Regions from separate parts of the Streptomyces sp. MGP-BFMKR1 genome, predicted to be linked through region 2. Evidence: predicted binding sites of a transcription regulator. Region 2 holds the regulator's gene; the other holds the start of a gene.
What was found. The regulator HrcA, encoded in region 2, represses chaperone genes, less so after heat shock. The targets are predictions, from matches to a motif close to TTNGCACTCNGNNNNNCNGAGTGCNAA.

Region 1 (7,599 bases), 1.2 Mb from region 2:
CGCGCAGCGCGGTGCGGCGCTCCTCGACGTCGGCCGCGTGCGAGCGCTCGCGCAGGAACTCCGCGTCCGCGCCCAGGCCGTACACCCCGAGGTGGGTCGTGCGCCCGTCGAGCTCGACCGTGAGTTCGCCCGACGCCGCGTCCCGCTCGACGCGCGCGCCGAGCACCCGGGCGCAGCAGTCCGCGAACGCCTCGGCCCAGCGCGCGGTGAGGAACCCGGCCCGGTCGCCGCCGAGGATGCCGCGCAACACGGCGTCGGCGACGTCGTCCGGCAGCATCCGGAAGTAGTCCGGCGGCGCCCACGGCGTGTGCGAGAAGTGCCCGATGCGCAGGTCGGGGCGGCGCTCCCGGAGCAGCGCCGGGACCAGCGAGAGGTGGTAGTCCTGCACCAGGACGGCCGCCCCGGGCGCGGCCTCGCGGGCGAGCGCGTCCGCGAAGGCGGCGTTGTACGCCTCGTACGCCTCCCACTCGCGCCGGAACTCCGCGTCGAAGGCCGGCTCCAGCGGCGTCTGGTACAGCAGGTGGTGGACGAACCAGAGCACCGAGTTGGCGATGCCGTTGTACGCCGCGGTGAAGACCTCCGGCGCGATGTCCAGCATCCGCACCCGCTGCCCGCCGGTCTCCGCCGGGTCGAGCAGCGCCCCGGCCGAGCCGCCGGCTTCTTCCTGGCCGTCGGCCTCGGCGGCGCGGGCCGCGGCCTGGCGCACCGCCTCCCGGTCGCCGTCGCCGAGCGCGGCGCACACCCACACGGCCCGCGCGTCGGCGCCGATCGCGGAGAGGCCGGAGACCAGCCCGCCGCCGCCGCGCTTGGCGGTCAGCGCGGGCGGCTCGGGCTCTGGCGCGCCCGCGTCGTCGGGGGCCGGTGTTCGCGATGGCGAACGGGATGGTGGCGATGTCAGGGCGTACGAGACGGGCCCGCGGTTCGACGCGACCAGCACCTGGGCGCCGGGCCCGGGGTCGGCGTCGCGCGCGGGTTCGGCGGCGTCCTGCTCGGAGTGCTCGGAGACCATGTGCCGAGCCTAGCCAGCACCGGAACCGCTCAAACGTACGGACCCGGTCCGCCCCACCCACCCGGCCGGTCACCCGCCACCCACCCGGGCCCCGCCCGACGCGTCCACGCCGTCCGCCCCGCCCGCCCCGTGTGCCTCCGTACGACGGCGCTCCGCCGATCCCGCTACGCCGCCCAGCGCTCCGCGTACTCCTGGACCTCGATCATCGGCGGGCGCTCCTCGGTGTCCACCGGGTGCGTCAGCGGCTCGAACCCGCCGCCGGCGCCGCGGGTGAACTGGGTGAGCCGTGGGCGCACCAAGTGCCCCCGGGTCAGGCGCAGTTGGGCCGTGCGGTAGATGGCCGCCGCCATCCGGCCGAGGGCCTGGCCGTCCTGGTGGCGGTGGCGGCGTACGCCCACGTCCACCTGGCCGAGCGCGTCGAGGCCGACCGTGTGCAGCGCGTCCACGAGCAGGCCCAGCTCCACGCCGTAGCCGACCGGGAACGGCAGCCGCTCAAGCAGCGAACGGCGCGCCGCGTACTCGCCGCCCAGTGGCTGCACGAAGCCCGCGAGCTGCGGCCAGTGCAGGTTCAGCAGCGGCCGGGCCACCAGCTCGGTCACCCGGCCGCCCTGCCCGACCGGCCCGGCACCGGCCTCGGCCCCGTGCGCCGGATCGAGCGGCCGGTCGTACATGGCCTTCACGAACTGCACATCCGATTCCGTGAGCAGCGGGCCGACGATCCCGGAGACGAAGGTGGCGGAGAAGTCGCGCAGGTCGGCGTCGACGAAGCAGACGATGTCGCCGCTGGTGGCGAGCAGCGAACGCCACAGCACCTCGCCCTTGCCCGGCACCGCCGGCACCCGGGGCAGCAGGCTGTCCCGGTGCACCACGCGCGCGCCGGCCGCGCGCGCGACCTCGGCCGTGCCGTCCGTCGAGCCGGAGTCGAGTACCACCAACTCGTCCACCAGTGGGGTCGCCCGCATCAGGTCACGCCGGATCGCGTCGACGATCGCCCCGACCGTCGCCTCCTCGTTCAGCGCGGGCAGCACCACGCTGACGCTGGTGCCACCGGCCCGTTTCGCCGCGAGGAGCAGGTCGAGCGGACGGTCGGCAGCGGACCAGGACCGGCGACTGAGCCAGTGCTCCACCTCTTCCAGCACCTGCGTGACTCCTTTGCGCGCCGAGCGGCGCTCGATGTTACGTTCATCTCGTGGTTTGGACGACCCTCACCCGGGTCCCAGCCTTCGGTTACAGTCTTGAACAACGCGGATGACCGTCGCATGCCGGGGTCATCACGCCAACAAACGCTCGGCTCCAAGGAGCCGCTGCCATACCGCTCATCCAGAGGGGCAGAGGGACACGGCCCGTTGAAGCCCCGGCAACCCTCCAGTCGGTTTCTCGCACCGCGAGGCTCCCGGCGGGGAAGGTGCCAATTCCGTCTCGTGGCGAGATGCGTCGCGAGGAAGATGAGGAGAAAGGGCCTCGCCTCCATGGCTGTGCAAGTCACCGAAAGCACCACCGCCCCCGCCACGCCGGACGCGTCCGCCGCGTCCGTGGACCTCGGCCCCGCCGCCGCGCTGTCCTGCCGCGAGTGCGGCGAACGCTTCGACCTCGGCCCGATCTTCGCCTGTGCGCTGTGTTTCGGCCCCCTTGAGGTGGCGTACGACCTGCCGACCGGCGACCCGCAGGGGCTGCGCGAGCGCATCGAGGCCGGCCCGAACAGCATCTGGCGGTACGCGCCGCTGCTGCCGGTCCCCGCCGACGTCGCGTCCAAGCCCAACCTGAACCCCGGCCTGACCCCGCTGGTCAAGGCCGACCGGCTGGCCGGCGAGCTGGGCGTCACCGGCGGGCTGTACGTCAAGGACGACTCGGGCAACCCGACCCACTCCTTCAAGGACCGGGTCGTGGCCATCGCCGTCGAGGCCGCCCGCGCCTTCGGCTTCACCACGCTCTCCTGCTCCTCGACCGGCAACCTGGCCGGCGCGGTCGGCGCCGCCGCCGCCCGCGCGGGCTTCCGCTCCTGCGTGTTCATCCCGCACGACCTGGAGGCCGGCAAGGTCGTCATGGCCGCGGTCTACGGCGGCGAACTGGTCGCCATCGAGGGCACGTACGACGACGTCAACCGGTTCTGCAGCGAGCTGATCGGCGACTCGCTGGGCGAGGGCTGGGGCTTCGTCAACGTCAACCTGCGCCCGTACTACGGCGAGGGCTCCAAGACGCTGGCGTACGAGATCTGCGAGCAGCTCGGCTGGGAGATCCCGGACCAGATCGTCATCCCGATCGCCTCCGGATCGCAGCTCACGAAGATCGACAAGGGGCTCAAGGAGCTGATCAAGCTCGGCCTGGTCGAGGACAAGCCGTACAAGATCTTCGGCGCGCAGGCCGAGGGGTGCTCGCCGGTCTCCCGGGCCTTCAAGAACGGGCACGACGTGGTGCGCCCGGTGAAGCCCAACACCATCGCCAAGTCGCTGGCCATCGGGAACCCGGCCGACGGCCCGTACGTGCTGGACATCGCCCGGCGCACCGGGGGAGCGGTCGAGGACGTGACCGACGAGCAGGTGGTGGACGCCATCAAGCTGCTCGCGCGCACCGAGGGCATCTTCGCGGAGACCGCGGGCGGCGTGACCGTCGGCGTCACCAGGAAGCTCATCGAGACCGGTCAGCTCGACCCGGCCCGCACCACCGTCGTCCTCAACACGGGCGACGGGCTCAAGACGCTGGACGCCGTCGCGCCCACCACCGGGCCCACCGCGACGATCAAGCCGAGCCTCGACGCGTTCCGCGCGGCGGGCCTGGCGGGCTGACGCCCGCGGCGCCGGCCACACGACCCGGCCGGCGCCCCGTCCGTCGCGATCAGCAAGCTTTCCGTTCTTTCACGAAGGTGGCCCCCTCATGAGCGTCAACGTTCGCATTCCGACCATCCTGCGCACCTACACCGGCGGCAAGGCCGAGGTGCCCGCCGAGGGCGCGACCCTCGGCGAGGTGCTGGCGGACCTGGAGAAGAACCACCAGGGCATCGCCGCCCGGGTGCTCGACGACCAGGGCAAGCTGCGCCGCTTCGTGAACGTGTACGTCAACGACGACGACGTGCGCTTCGCCCAGGGACTTGAGACGGCGACGCCGGACGGCGCGGGCATTTCCATCATTCCCGCCGTCGCCGGCGGCTGACCCGCGCATTCCGCATCGCGAGCTGCCCGAATTGCCCCGTCCACGAGAAAGCGGACGGGGCAATTCCGCGTTTGAAACCGCGATAAGGTTGAACTGATCTCCCTCCCTCTCTTACGGGCCCGCACGCGGAAGCGGCAGCGGCTCGTCAAAATGTGCGTGAAGTGTGGACATGATTTGCCGGGTTGCTCCCGCCATGTCCGGCCCGACTTGACCGGTAATCACCGGAGTTCACCTCGTATGGCCGATGACGCGCGCCCAGAATTCTCGTCCGATTGACCTGTTGCTCTGGGCATCTGGGCAGATACATTCAGCGGCGGTCGACGCGTTCCGGCGCACGCCCCAGGGGTCCCCTTTCCGCAAGGTTGGGGTTTCTCAGGGGTGAGGTCTGACCCGGGTCCGCGGAGTGCGGTCCTGCGCAAGGGCCAGCAATAGGGGAGTTAGGAATGGCTCAGGGCACCGTCAAGTGGTTCAACGCGGAGAAGGGGTACGGCTTCATCGCGGTCGACGGTGGTGCGGACGTGTTCGTCCACTACAGCGCGATCCAGATGGACGGGTACCGCACCCTTGAGGAAGGCCAGCGGGTCGAGTTCGAGATCTCGCAGGGCCAGAAGGGGCCGCAGGCGGACATGGTCCGCGTGGCCGGCTGAGCGCCGACCGACTGCAGCGCGAACAAGGGCCCGCACCCTCGGCAGGGGGGTGCGGGCCCTTCGCGCGCCCCGGCCCGCCCTGACCCCACGGCACGCCCCGCTGGCGGCCCGGGTCACGCGCGGTGGTACGCGACTGGCGCGCCCCTCGGAACCCGCTGGCGCGCGCGTCCACGACCGCTGGCGCACGGGCGGGCGGACCGGCTCGTGTCGGGGACGTGGCCGCCGCGTGTACGGCTCGCACACGGCGCACGCTCACCCTGTCCCACCCCGACCCGCCCCGGCCCACACCACCGCGCCGGGCGCCCCCGCCGACGGCTCGTACGGCCCCCGGCGCCCCGCGGGCCGCGCCCCGGCGGCCCGCCTTTTCTTCCCGGGCGTTGCGACTGCGTACGGCGAATGTGAGTCGGGGCTCCCGTGGTGGCGCACCTGCGAACGGCGTCCCCGACCACCGCCTCGCAGCGAGGCTCCTGCGGAGCGCGCCTTGCGCCCGCCGCGTCCCCGACCACCACCCCTCAACGACGCTCCTGCGGAGCGACACCCACTGATGGCGTCCCCGACCACCGCCCCTCATCGACGCTCCTGCGGAGCGACACCCACTGATGGCGTCCCCGACCACCACCCCTCAACGACGCTCCTGCGGGGCGCGCCTTGCGCCCACCGCGTCCCCGACCACCGCCCCTCATCGACGCTCCTGCGGAGCGACACCCACTGATGGCGTCCCCGACCACCACCCCTCATCGACGCTCCTGCGGAGCGCGCCTTGCACTCGGGGGTGCCGAGTGCTAATCATTGGCGTTAGCACTCTGATGTCGAGAGTGACAGCAGGACCGGGTCGGTGAGGCCCGCAGGTCGGGTGGGAAGGAACCACTCGGCAGGCAGGCCGTCCGTCGCGGGCGCCGCGCGCGGTCCGGAGTATCCACCCTCCCCCAGCCACTGGCCGGGGGGACCCCCAGTCCTGGGAGGACCACTTCACATGGCCAAGATCATCGCGTTCGACGAGGAGGCACGGCGCGGTCTCGAGCGCGGGATGAACCAGCTCGCCGACGCCGTCCGGGTCACCCTCGGCCCCAAGGGCCGCAACGTCGTCCTTGAGAAGAAGTGGGGCGCGCCCACGATCACCAACGATGGTGTGTCCATCGCCAAGGAGATCGAGCTCGAAGACCCGTACGAGAAGATCGGCGCCGAGCTGGTCAAGGAGGTCGCGAAGAAGACGGACGACGTCGCCGGTGACGGCACGACGACCGCGACCGTCCTGGCCCAGGCGCTCGTCAAGGAGGGCCTGCGGAACGTCGCCGCCGGCGCCAACCCGATGGCCCTCAAGCGCGGCATCGAGCGTGCCGTCGAGGCCGTCTCCGCGCAGCTCCTCGAGCAGGCCAAGGACGTGGAGACCAAGGAGCAGATCGCCTCCACCGCCTCCATCTCCGCCGCTGACACCCAGATCGGCGAGCTCATCGCCGAGGCGATGGACAAGGTCGGCAAGGAAGGCGTCATCACCGTCGAGGAGTCGCAGACCTTCGGTCTTGAGCTGGAGCTCACCGAGGGCATGCGCTTCGACAAGGGCTACATCTCCGCGTACTTCGCGACGGACATGGAGCGTATGGAGGCGTCCCTGGACGACCCGTACATCCTGATCGTCAACTCCAAGATCTCCGCGGTGAAGGACCTGCTCCCGCTCCTTGAGAAGGTCATGCAGTCGGGCAAGCCGCTGCTGATCATCGCCGAGGACGTCGAGGGCGAGGCCCTGTCCACCCTCGTGGTCAACAAGATCCGTGGCACCTTCAAGTCCGTCGCCGTCAAGGCCCCGGGCTTCGGTGACCGCCGCAAGGCCATGCTCGGCGACATCGCCATCCTCACCGGTGGCACGGTCATCTCCGAGGAGGTCGGCCTCAAGCTGGAGAACGCCGGTCTCGACCTGCTGGGCCGCGCCCGCAAGGTCGTCATCACCAAGGACGAGACCACCATCGTCGACGGTGCCGGCGACAGCGACCAGGTCCAGGGCCGGGTCAACCAGATCCGCGCCGAGATCGAGAACTCGGACTCGGACTACGACCGCGAGAAGCTCCAGGAGCGCCTGGCGAAGCTGGCCGGCGGCGTGGCCGTCATCAAGGCCGGTGCCGCCACCGAGGTCGAGCTGAAGGAGCGCAAGCACCGCATCGAGGACGCGGTGCGCAACGCCAAGGCCGCCGTCGAGGAGGGCATCGTCGCCGGTGGTGGCGTGGCCCTGCTGCAGGCTTCCTCGGTCTTCGAGAAGCTGGAGCTGGAGGGCGACGAGGCCACCGGTGCGCAGGCCGTGCGCCTGGCCCTGGAGGCCCCGCTCAAGCAGATCGCGGTCAACGCCGGCCTTGAGGGTGGCGTCGTCGTGGAGAAGGTGCGCAACCTGACCCCGGGTCACGGCCTGAACGCCGCGACCGGCGAGTACGTCGACCTGGTGGCCGAGGGCATCATCGACCCGGCCAAGGTGACGCGTTCCGCGCTGCAGAACGCCGCGTCGATCGCCGCGCTGTTCCTCACCACCGAGGCCGTCATCGCCGACAAGCCGGAGAAGGCCGCCCCCGCGGGCGCGCCGGGCGGCATGCCGGGCGGTGACATGGACTTCTGATCCGCCTCGCGGATCGGCTGTTCCTACGAACGAGGGCGGCACCCCCCGCGGGTGCCGCCCTCGGGCGCGTCCGGGCCCGGTTCATCGGGGCGGATTTCCCGGGGACCGGGCCCGGGCGGCGCGGGTCGGGCCCGGCTGGGCCCGCGCGGGCCGTCGGCCTCCGGCCGCGCGGGAGGCTCAGGCCGCGCGGACCGTGC
Region 2 (7,599 bases):
CTTCGCGCCATCACCGGGCCGTACGGGCCTACACAGGCAAGACATCGGTACGCGCGCGGGCACCCCACGCGCGCCCCCGACGGCACACGTGCGCCCCTCGCTCGGCGTCACGGCCGCCCGACCGACCGCCCATGCCTGACTCCACACCTGGCCGAATCCGTCGCGTCGCGGGCGGCTAGGCCGTGTTTTAGGAACCATTTGGCTGGCTGGTCTGGTTAGTGTCGAGTGCCCATCGATGGGAACGCCTCACGTCTCTGGGAGATGGGCGCCCCTCGGTGGCACCTGCGGTCATGCCCCCTGGAAGACCAGGGCCAGTACCTCCGTCAGGCGCCGCTTCAGCCCTTCCGCGTGCGGGGGGTGTACGGGGGCGGTGGCGCCGTCGATCCGGACGCCGGTGTCGGCGAGGAGGTACAGCATCCTGAGTGTGCGCATGGCGTTGGAGGTGTGCGCGGCCACGGTGGGAACGCCGCGCCGGCCGGCTGCGAAGTCCGTCTCAATCGCGTCCAGCCAGCCGGTGGCCTCGGCCTCGGAGAGTTCCGGGCGGGTCAGCGTGCGGGCGATGCCTTGGGCGAGGCGGTCGTCTTCCTGCTGGGCGAAGATCTCGTCGGTCGGGGCCACGAGCCGCTCCGCCGCTAGGTCTAGCATATCCTTCGGGTCGACCTCCGGATGGAGCCCGAAGGCGCCCAGCAGGTCGGCGCCGTGTGCGACGGCGTGGAGCCAGCCGAGTTCGCGGTCGTACCCGCGCAGGTCCGTCTCGGCGGGGAACCAATGCCGGAAGGCGGCGAGCCACGTCGGGTGGAAGTCGCCGCGACCGACGATCATGTCGAGCACGAGCGGGGCGAAGGTGCGTGCCTGGATCTCAGGGTCGTCGAATCGGTCGGCCATCACAGTGCCCAGCCGGGTGCGCATCGGCTTGTCGATGACGTCTCGTTGGATCCAGGTGCGCAGCACCACGTAGGGGGCACCGTCGCGGATGTTTGGGTCCGGGTGGCGGAGGGCCTCGGCCAGTTCTGCGGCGAGGGCCGGAAGTTCGGCCGCCGCCGGGGCGGGGCAGTCGTTCTCGTAGAGGTACAGCCAGCGGGCCGCGTCGATGGGAGGCATGTCGTCGGTCTTGGTCACTGCCTCACTTTTGGGGAGCGTCTCCGACAAGGCAACCGATTATCGGACGGATGCGGGGCGACAGGCGGCCCTGGCTCAGGGTGACCACCTGCCCGTAGCCAGGCCAGTCGGCGACTACGGGACCTCCTCTTGAGTCTGCTGCTCGTTCCCGGTGGCCGGGATGACACGGCCCGACGGCCGGGGTTCACACCCACTGGTTGATCGCCGCGACGTGAACGGCCGCCTCGAAACGCACGGCGAGCTTGTCGTATCTGGTCGCAACAGCCCGGTGCTGCTTGAGGCGGCTGATCCCGCACTCCACCGCGTGACGCGCCTTGTAGTCCTGCCGGTCGAAAGCCGGCGGGCGGCCACCGGAGGATCCGAGGCGCTTGCGGTTGCGGATCTGGTCGGCCGGCTCCGGAATCGTGCACCGGATCCCGCGTCTGCGCAGGTAGGCGCGGTTGGCACGCGAGGAATACGCCTTGTCTCCCCGCACCCGCAGCGGTTAGCGTCTGGGGCGCCCACCGCAGGGCCTGAGCACCCGGATGGCTTCGAGGACCGGCTCGAACTGCGGGCTGTCGCCCCGCTGGCCCGCCGTTACCAGCAGCGACAGCGGCTTCTGGCCCTGCTCGCACGCCAGATGGATCTTCGTGGTGAAGCCACCGCGGGACCTGCGCAGCCCGTGATCGTCTGGCTCGTGGCCGACCCCGCCGGGCGGTTCCTTCTGCCCAGCGCCGTTGCGGCGGGCACCGGCCGCATGCTGATGGGCCCGGCAGACCGTGGAGTCGACGTTGACTTCCCAGTCGATCAGCCCGAACGAGTCGGCCCTCGCCTGCAACAAGGCCAGCAGCCGCGCCCATACGCCCTGGCGCTGCCACCTGCGGAACAGTCCGTAAACGGTCTGCCAGGGCCCGTACTCACACGGCAGGTCACGCCACGGAGCACCGGTCCGCACTCGCCACCGCACACCGTCCACCAACATCTGCCGGGACGCCGACCTGCGACTTACACCAGCGGCAGGCAGCAACGACTCCAACACCGACCACTGCTCATTAGACAGAACCCCACGCCCCACACCATGATCATCACAACGCGAGGCGTGAACCGGAACCCCGACCTTAAAACACGGCCTAACCCCACCGACCCGTGCGGCCGAGCAGCAGCGCGAGGGCCGCCGTGCCCGCGGTGGAGGTGCGCAGCACGCTGGGCCCGAGCCGGTAGGGCTGGGCTCCCACGGCGGCGAAGGCGGCCAACTCCTCCGGGGACACGCCGCCCTCGGGCCCGACGACGAGCACGGCCTCGCCCCGCGTCGGCAGCTCGGCCGTGGCCAACGGCTGGGAGCCCTCCTCGTGCAGGACCGCGGCGAAGTCGGCCCGCGACAGCAGCTCGGCCACCTGCGGCGTGGTCATCGCGTCGGCGACCTCGGGGAAACGCAGCCGGCGCGACTGCTTGCCCGCCTCGCGCGCGGTGGCCCGCCACTTGGCGAGCGCCTTGGCGCCCCGCTCGGCGCGCCACTGGGTGATGCAGCGCGCGGCGGCCCACGGCACCACCGCGTCCACGCCGGTCTCGGTCATGGTCTCCACGGCGAGTTCGCCCCGGTCGCCCTTGGGCAGCGCCTGCACGACGGTGATGCGCGGCTGTGGCGCCGGCTCGCCGCGTACCTCGTCCACCTCGACCGTCAGCCGGTCCTTGCCCTCGACGGCGGCCACGGTGCCCGAGACGCCCCGGCCCGCCCCGTCGGTGAGCACGACCTCCTCGCCGACCCGCAGCCTGCGCACCGCGACCGCGTGCCGCCCCTCCGGGCCGGTCAGCGTGAGCGCGGCGCCGACCGCCGCGCCCTCCAGGGTGTCGGCGACGAAGACCGGGGCGCTCACGCCACGTCCCCGGCGCCCGTCCGGGGCTGCGGCGCCGCCAGCCCGGCCCGCGCGGCGAGCCCCGCGCGGGCGGCCTCCAACTCGTCGACGAGGACCTCCACCAGGTGCCCCGCCGGCATCTCCCGGGCCAGCCGGTGCCCCTGGCCCGCCCAGAGCGCCATGCCCTGCGGGTCACCGGCCTTGGCGGCGGCCTTGCGCAACCCGGAGGTGAGGTGATGCACCTGGGGGTAGGCGACGGGGGCGTACGGGCCGTGCTCGCGCAGGAAGCGGTTGGCCAGGCCGCGCGCGGGGCGGCCGGAGAAGGCGCGGGTGAGTTCGGTGCGGGTGAAGGTGGTGTCGGTCATGGCCCGCTTGTGCAGCTCGTGCGCGCCGGACTCGGGACAGACCAGGAACGCCGTGCCGAGCTGTGCGGCGCTGGCGCCGGCCGCCAGCACGGCGGCGATCTGCGTGCCGCGCATCAGTCCGCCGGCGGCGATCAGCGGCAGCGGTACCGCGTCGCGCACCAGCTCGATCAGGGCCAGCAGCCCGAGCCCCGCGCCCATGCCCTGGGCGTGCGGGTCGTCGCGGTGTGTGCCCTGGTGGCCGCCGGCCTCGATGCCCTGGACGCAGACGGCGTCGGCCCCGGCCGCGTGCGCGGCCAGCGCCTCCTCCACGGTGGTGACGGTGACGACCGTCACGGTGCCCACCCGGGCCAGCGCCTCGCACACGGCGCGCGTCGGGCAGCCGAAGGTGAAGGAGACCACCGGCACCGGGTCGTCGAGCAGGATGGCGAGCTTGGCCTCGTAGGCGTCGTCGTTGCCCGAGTCGGGGTCACCGAGCGGCGTCTCGTACCAGGCGGCCTCGCCCGCCAGTTGCTCGGCGTAGACGGCCACGGCCGAGGGGTCGCTGGTCGCGGGCTGCGGCATGAAGAGGTTGACGCCGAAGGGCACGTCGCTCTGCGCCCGCAGGTGCTTGATCTCCTCGTACATCGCCGCCGGCGTCTTGTACCCGGCGGCGAGGAAGCCGAGCCCGCCGGCCGCGCCCACGGCGGCTGCGAGCTGCGGGCGCGAGGCGCCGCCCGCCATGGGGGCCTGCACGATCGGATACCGGGAGAGACCGGTCAACGCGGAGGACATGACCACATCGTGTCACGCCCTCCACAGCACCGGGTAACGCCCCCGAGCGTCCACTGTGTGGACGCCCGACACGCACTCCCCGCCCGCCGGGCACGCGCTGTTCACGCGATGCGCACGCCGCCCACACGTACACAAGCGCCGCCATGCGTCCCGTACCCCGGCGCACCGACGGCTCCCGCGCCGGCGCACCGACGCGAAGGGCGCCGACGCGAAGGGCGCCGATCCCGTACGCAACGGAATCGGCGCCCACCGGCGATTACGGCCCGAGTCAGCCGGGCCGGGCCTCAGCGGCCGTTGAACGCGTCCTTGAGCCGCGAGAACAGCCCCTGCTGGCCTGGCTTGAATTCGCCCAGCGGACGCTCCTCGCCACGCAACTTGGCCAACCGGCGCAGGAGTTCCTCCTGCTCGGGGTCGAGCTTGCTCGGGGTGGTGACCTCGACGTGCACGATCAGCTGGCCCCGGCCGCCGCCGCGCAGGTGCGTCACGCCGCGTCCGTGCAGCGGGACGGACTGGCCGGACTGGGTGCCCGGCCGGATGTCGATCTCCTCCAGGCCGTCCAGCGTCTCCAGCGGCACCTTGGTGCCGAGCGCCGCCGCGGTCATCGGGATGGTGACCGTGCAGTGCAGGTCGTCACCGCGGCGCTGGAAGACGGGGTGCGCGGCCTCGTGGATCTCCACGTACAGGTCGCCGGCGGGGCCGCCGCCCGGGCCGACCTCGCCCTCGCCCGCGAGCTGGATGCGGGTGCCGTTGTCCACGCCTGCGGGGATCTTGACCGTCAGCGTGCGGCGCGAGCGCACCCGTCCGTCGCCCGCGCACTCGGGGCACGGCGTGGGCACCACGGTGCCGAAGCCCTGGCACTGCGGGCACGGCCGCGAGGTCATGACCTGTCCGAGGAAGGAGCGGGTGACCTGGGAGACCTCGCCGCGACCGCGACACATGTCACAGGTCTGCGCCGAGGTGCCGGGCGCGGCCCCCTCGCCGCTACAGGTCGTGCACACGATCGCCGTGTCGACCTGGATCTCCTTGGTGGTCCCGAACGCCGCCTCGTCCAGCTCGATGTCGAGCCGGATCATGGCGTCCTGGCCGCGCCGGGTCCGCGAGCGCGGGCCGCGCTGGGACGCGGTGCCGAAGAAGGCGTCCATGATGTCGGAGAAGTTGCCGAAGCCGGCGCCGAAGCCGCCCTGGCCGCCGCCCGACGCGTTGGACAACGGGTCGCCGCCGAGGTCGTAGACCTGCTTCTTCTGCGGGTCCGACAACACCTCGTAGGCGGCGTTGATCTCCTTGAAGCGCTCTTGCGTCTTCGGGTCGGGGTTGACGTCCGGGTGAAGCTCACGCGCGAGCCTGCGGAACGCCTTCTTGATCTCGTCCTGAGAGGCATCGCGCCGCACGCCCAGGACGGCGTAGTAGTCCGTCGCCACTTACGACTCCGCCAGGATCTGTCCGACGTATCGTGCCACTGCGCGTACCGCTCCCATCGTTCCGGGGTAGTCCATGCGGGTCGGTCCGACCACGCCGAGTTTTGCGACTGCCTCGTCGCCCGAACCGTAGCCGACAGCGACCACGGATGTGGAGTTCAGGCCCTCGTGAGCGTTCTCATGACCGATTCGCACGGTCATGCCCGAATCCTTGGCCTCGCCGAGCAGCTTCAGGAGGACGACCTGCTCCTCCAGGGCCTCAAGCACCGGCCGGATGGTGAGCGGGAAGTCATGGCCGAACCGGGTGAGGTTGGCCGTGCCGCCGATCATCAACCGCTCTTCGGTCTCCTCGACCAGCGTCTCAAGCAGCGTCGCCAGGACCGTGGAGACCGTACCCCGGTCCTCCTGCTCGAACGATTCCGGCAGGTCCTGCACGAGTTGCGGCACGTCGGCGAACCTGCGCCCCACCACCCGGCTGTTCAGCCGCGCCCGCAGGTCCGCCAGGGCCGTCTCGCCCACGGGCGCCGGGCAGTCCACCATCCGCTGCTCGACCCGGCCCGTGTCGGTGATCAGGACGAGCATCACGCGCGCGGGCGCGAGCGCGAGCAACTCGACGTGGCGCACCGTGGAGCGGGTCAGGGACGGGTACTGCACCACCGCGACCTGGCGGGTGAGCTGCGCCAAGAGCCGCACCGTGCGCCCCACCACGTCGTCGAGGTCCACCGCGCCGTCCAGGAAGTTCTGGATGGCCCGGCGCTCGGGCGGCGAGAGCGGTTTCACACCGGCCAGCCGGTCCACGAACAGGCGGTAGCCCTTGTCGGTGGGGATGCGGCCGGCGCTGGTGTGCGGCTGGGCGATGAAGCCCTCGTCCTCGAGCGCGGCCATGTCGTTACGCACCGTGGCCGGCGAGACGCCGAGCTGGTGCCGCTCGGTCAACGCCTTGGAGCCCACCGGCTCCTCCGTGCCGACGTAGTCCTGGACGATGGCGCGAAGAACCTCAAGTCTGCGTTCGCTCAGCACCGCGCACACCTCCAGTCAAACCGTCTATCAGGGGACTTTTCCTGGCACTCATCGCGCCCGAGTGCCAAATCCCCTGAGCCAGTGTACGGCCGGTCACCGCGATCCGGGCAAGAGTGGCCCCGGCCGCTGGTGGGCGGGGGCTGGAAACCGCCGCCGCACCGGCCGGGCGCGCCGCCCCGCCGGGGGCTAGCGTCTCCCCATGGACAGCGTGACGGAAGAGCGCGTGCGCGAGCGCTGGGAGATGCTGGCGCCGGACGTCGCCCGGCGCCGGCTGCCCGGCTGGGACGCCACGGTCGGGGCCGTGGCCGGCCCGGAGGGCGTCCTCGTGGTGGACACCGGGGCGACGCTGCGTGAGGGCGCCGAGATCCGCCGCGAGGTGCGCGCCCTGTTCGGCCGCCCGGTCACCCACGTCGCCCTCACCCACCCGCACTTCGACCACGTGCTCGGCACGGCCGCCTTCGCCGGCGTGCAGGTCTACGGGGCGGCGGGGCTCGCGGACGTGCTGGAGCGGGGACGCGAGGCGCTGCGCGCGGACGCGGTGCGCCACGGCGCCGACCCCGAGGCGGTCGCCGAGGCCGTCGACCTGCTGGTCTGCCCGCGCCACTCGGTGAGCGGCGAGGTGACCATCGGGCTCGGCGCCGGACGCCAGGTGTTGCTGGCCAACGTCGGCCCCGGCCACACCGGGCACGACCTGACCGTCCTGGTGCCGGGCCGGCCCGAGGTCGTCTTCTGCGGCGACCTGGTCGAGGAGTCCGGCGAGCCGCAGGCGGGCCCGGACGCGGTCCCGGCCCGGTGGCCGGCGGCCCTGGACCGGCTGCTGGCCCTCGGCGGCGAGGACGCGGTGTACGTGCCGGGGCACGGGGCGGTGGTGGACGCGGCGTACGTCCGCGCGCAACGCGCGGAGTTGGCCCGCCGCTACGCGACGGCGCCCTGACCGGCGCCCGCCGGCCGAACCACGCGCGGGGCACGCGCCGGCGCGCCCGCCGGCGGACCAGGCAGCAAGCGGGCCGGGCGGCAAGTGGGCCCGGGCGGGGTGGGCGTACGCGCTACGGCGCACGCGGTGGCGGCTCGCGGCAG

Region 1: groL (chaperonin GroEL) is a predicted target of HrcA. The motif match lies at 5,563-5,589, and genes of this name have one in related genera.

What each region holds. Positions count from the first base shown of each region.
Region 1 is NZ_CM173408.1:5,106,245-5,113,843, forward strand. Features, by position in the region: gene AC3CHW_RS20135 (alpha,alpha-trehalose-phosphate synthase (UDP-forming)) at 1-1,009, opposite strand, end outside; gene AC3CHW_RS20140 (glucosyl-3-phosphoglycerate synthase) at 1,174-2,148, opposite strand; SAM riboswitch class I at 2,323-2,461, shown strand; gene thrC (threonine synthase) at 2,479-3,792, shown strand; gene AC3CHW_RS20150 (ubiquitin-like small modifier protein 1) at 3,881-4,156, shown strand; gene AC3CHW_RS20155 (cold-shock protein) at 4,600-4,803, shown strand; gene groL (chaperonin GroEL) at 5,777-7,402, shown strand.
Region 2 is NZ_CM173408.1:6,268,286-6,275,884, reverse strand. Features, by position in the region: gene AC3CHW_RS24995 (DUF2785 domain-containing protein) at 289-1,119, opposite strand; partial or broken gene AC3CHW_RS24990 (IS5 family transposase) at 1,304-2,173, opposite strand; gene AC3CHW_RS24985 (16S rRNA (uracil(1498)-N(3))-methyltransferase) at 2,229-2,972, opposite strand; gene AC3CHW_RS24980 (nitronate monooxygenase) at 2,969-4,087, opposite strand; gene dnaJ (molecular chaperone DnaJ) at 4,372-5,505, opposite strand; gene hrcA (heat-inducible transcriptional repressor HrcA) at 5,506-6,522, opposite strand; gene AC3CHW_RS24965 (MBL fold metallo-hydrolase) at 6,722-7,456, shown strand.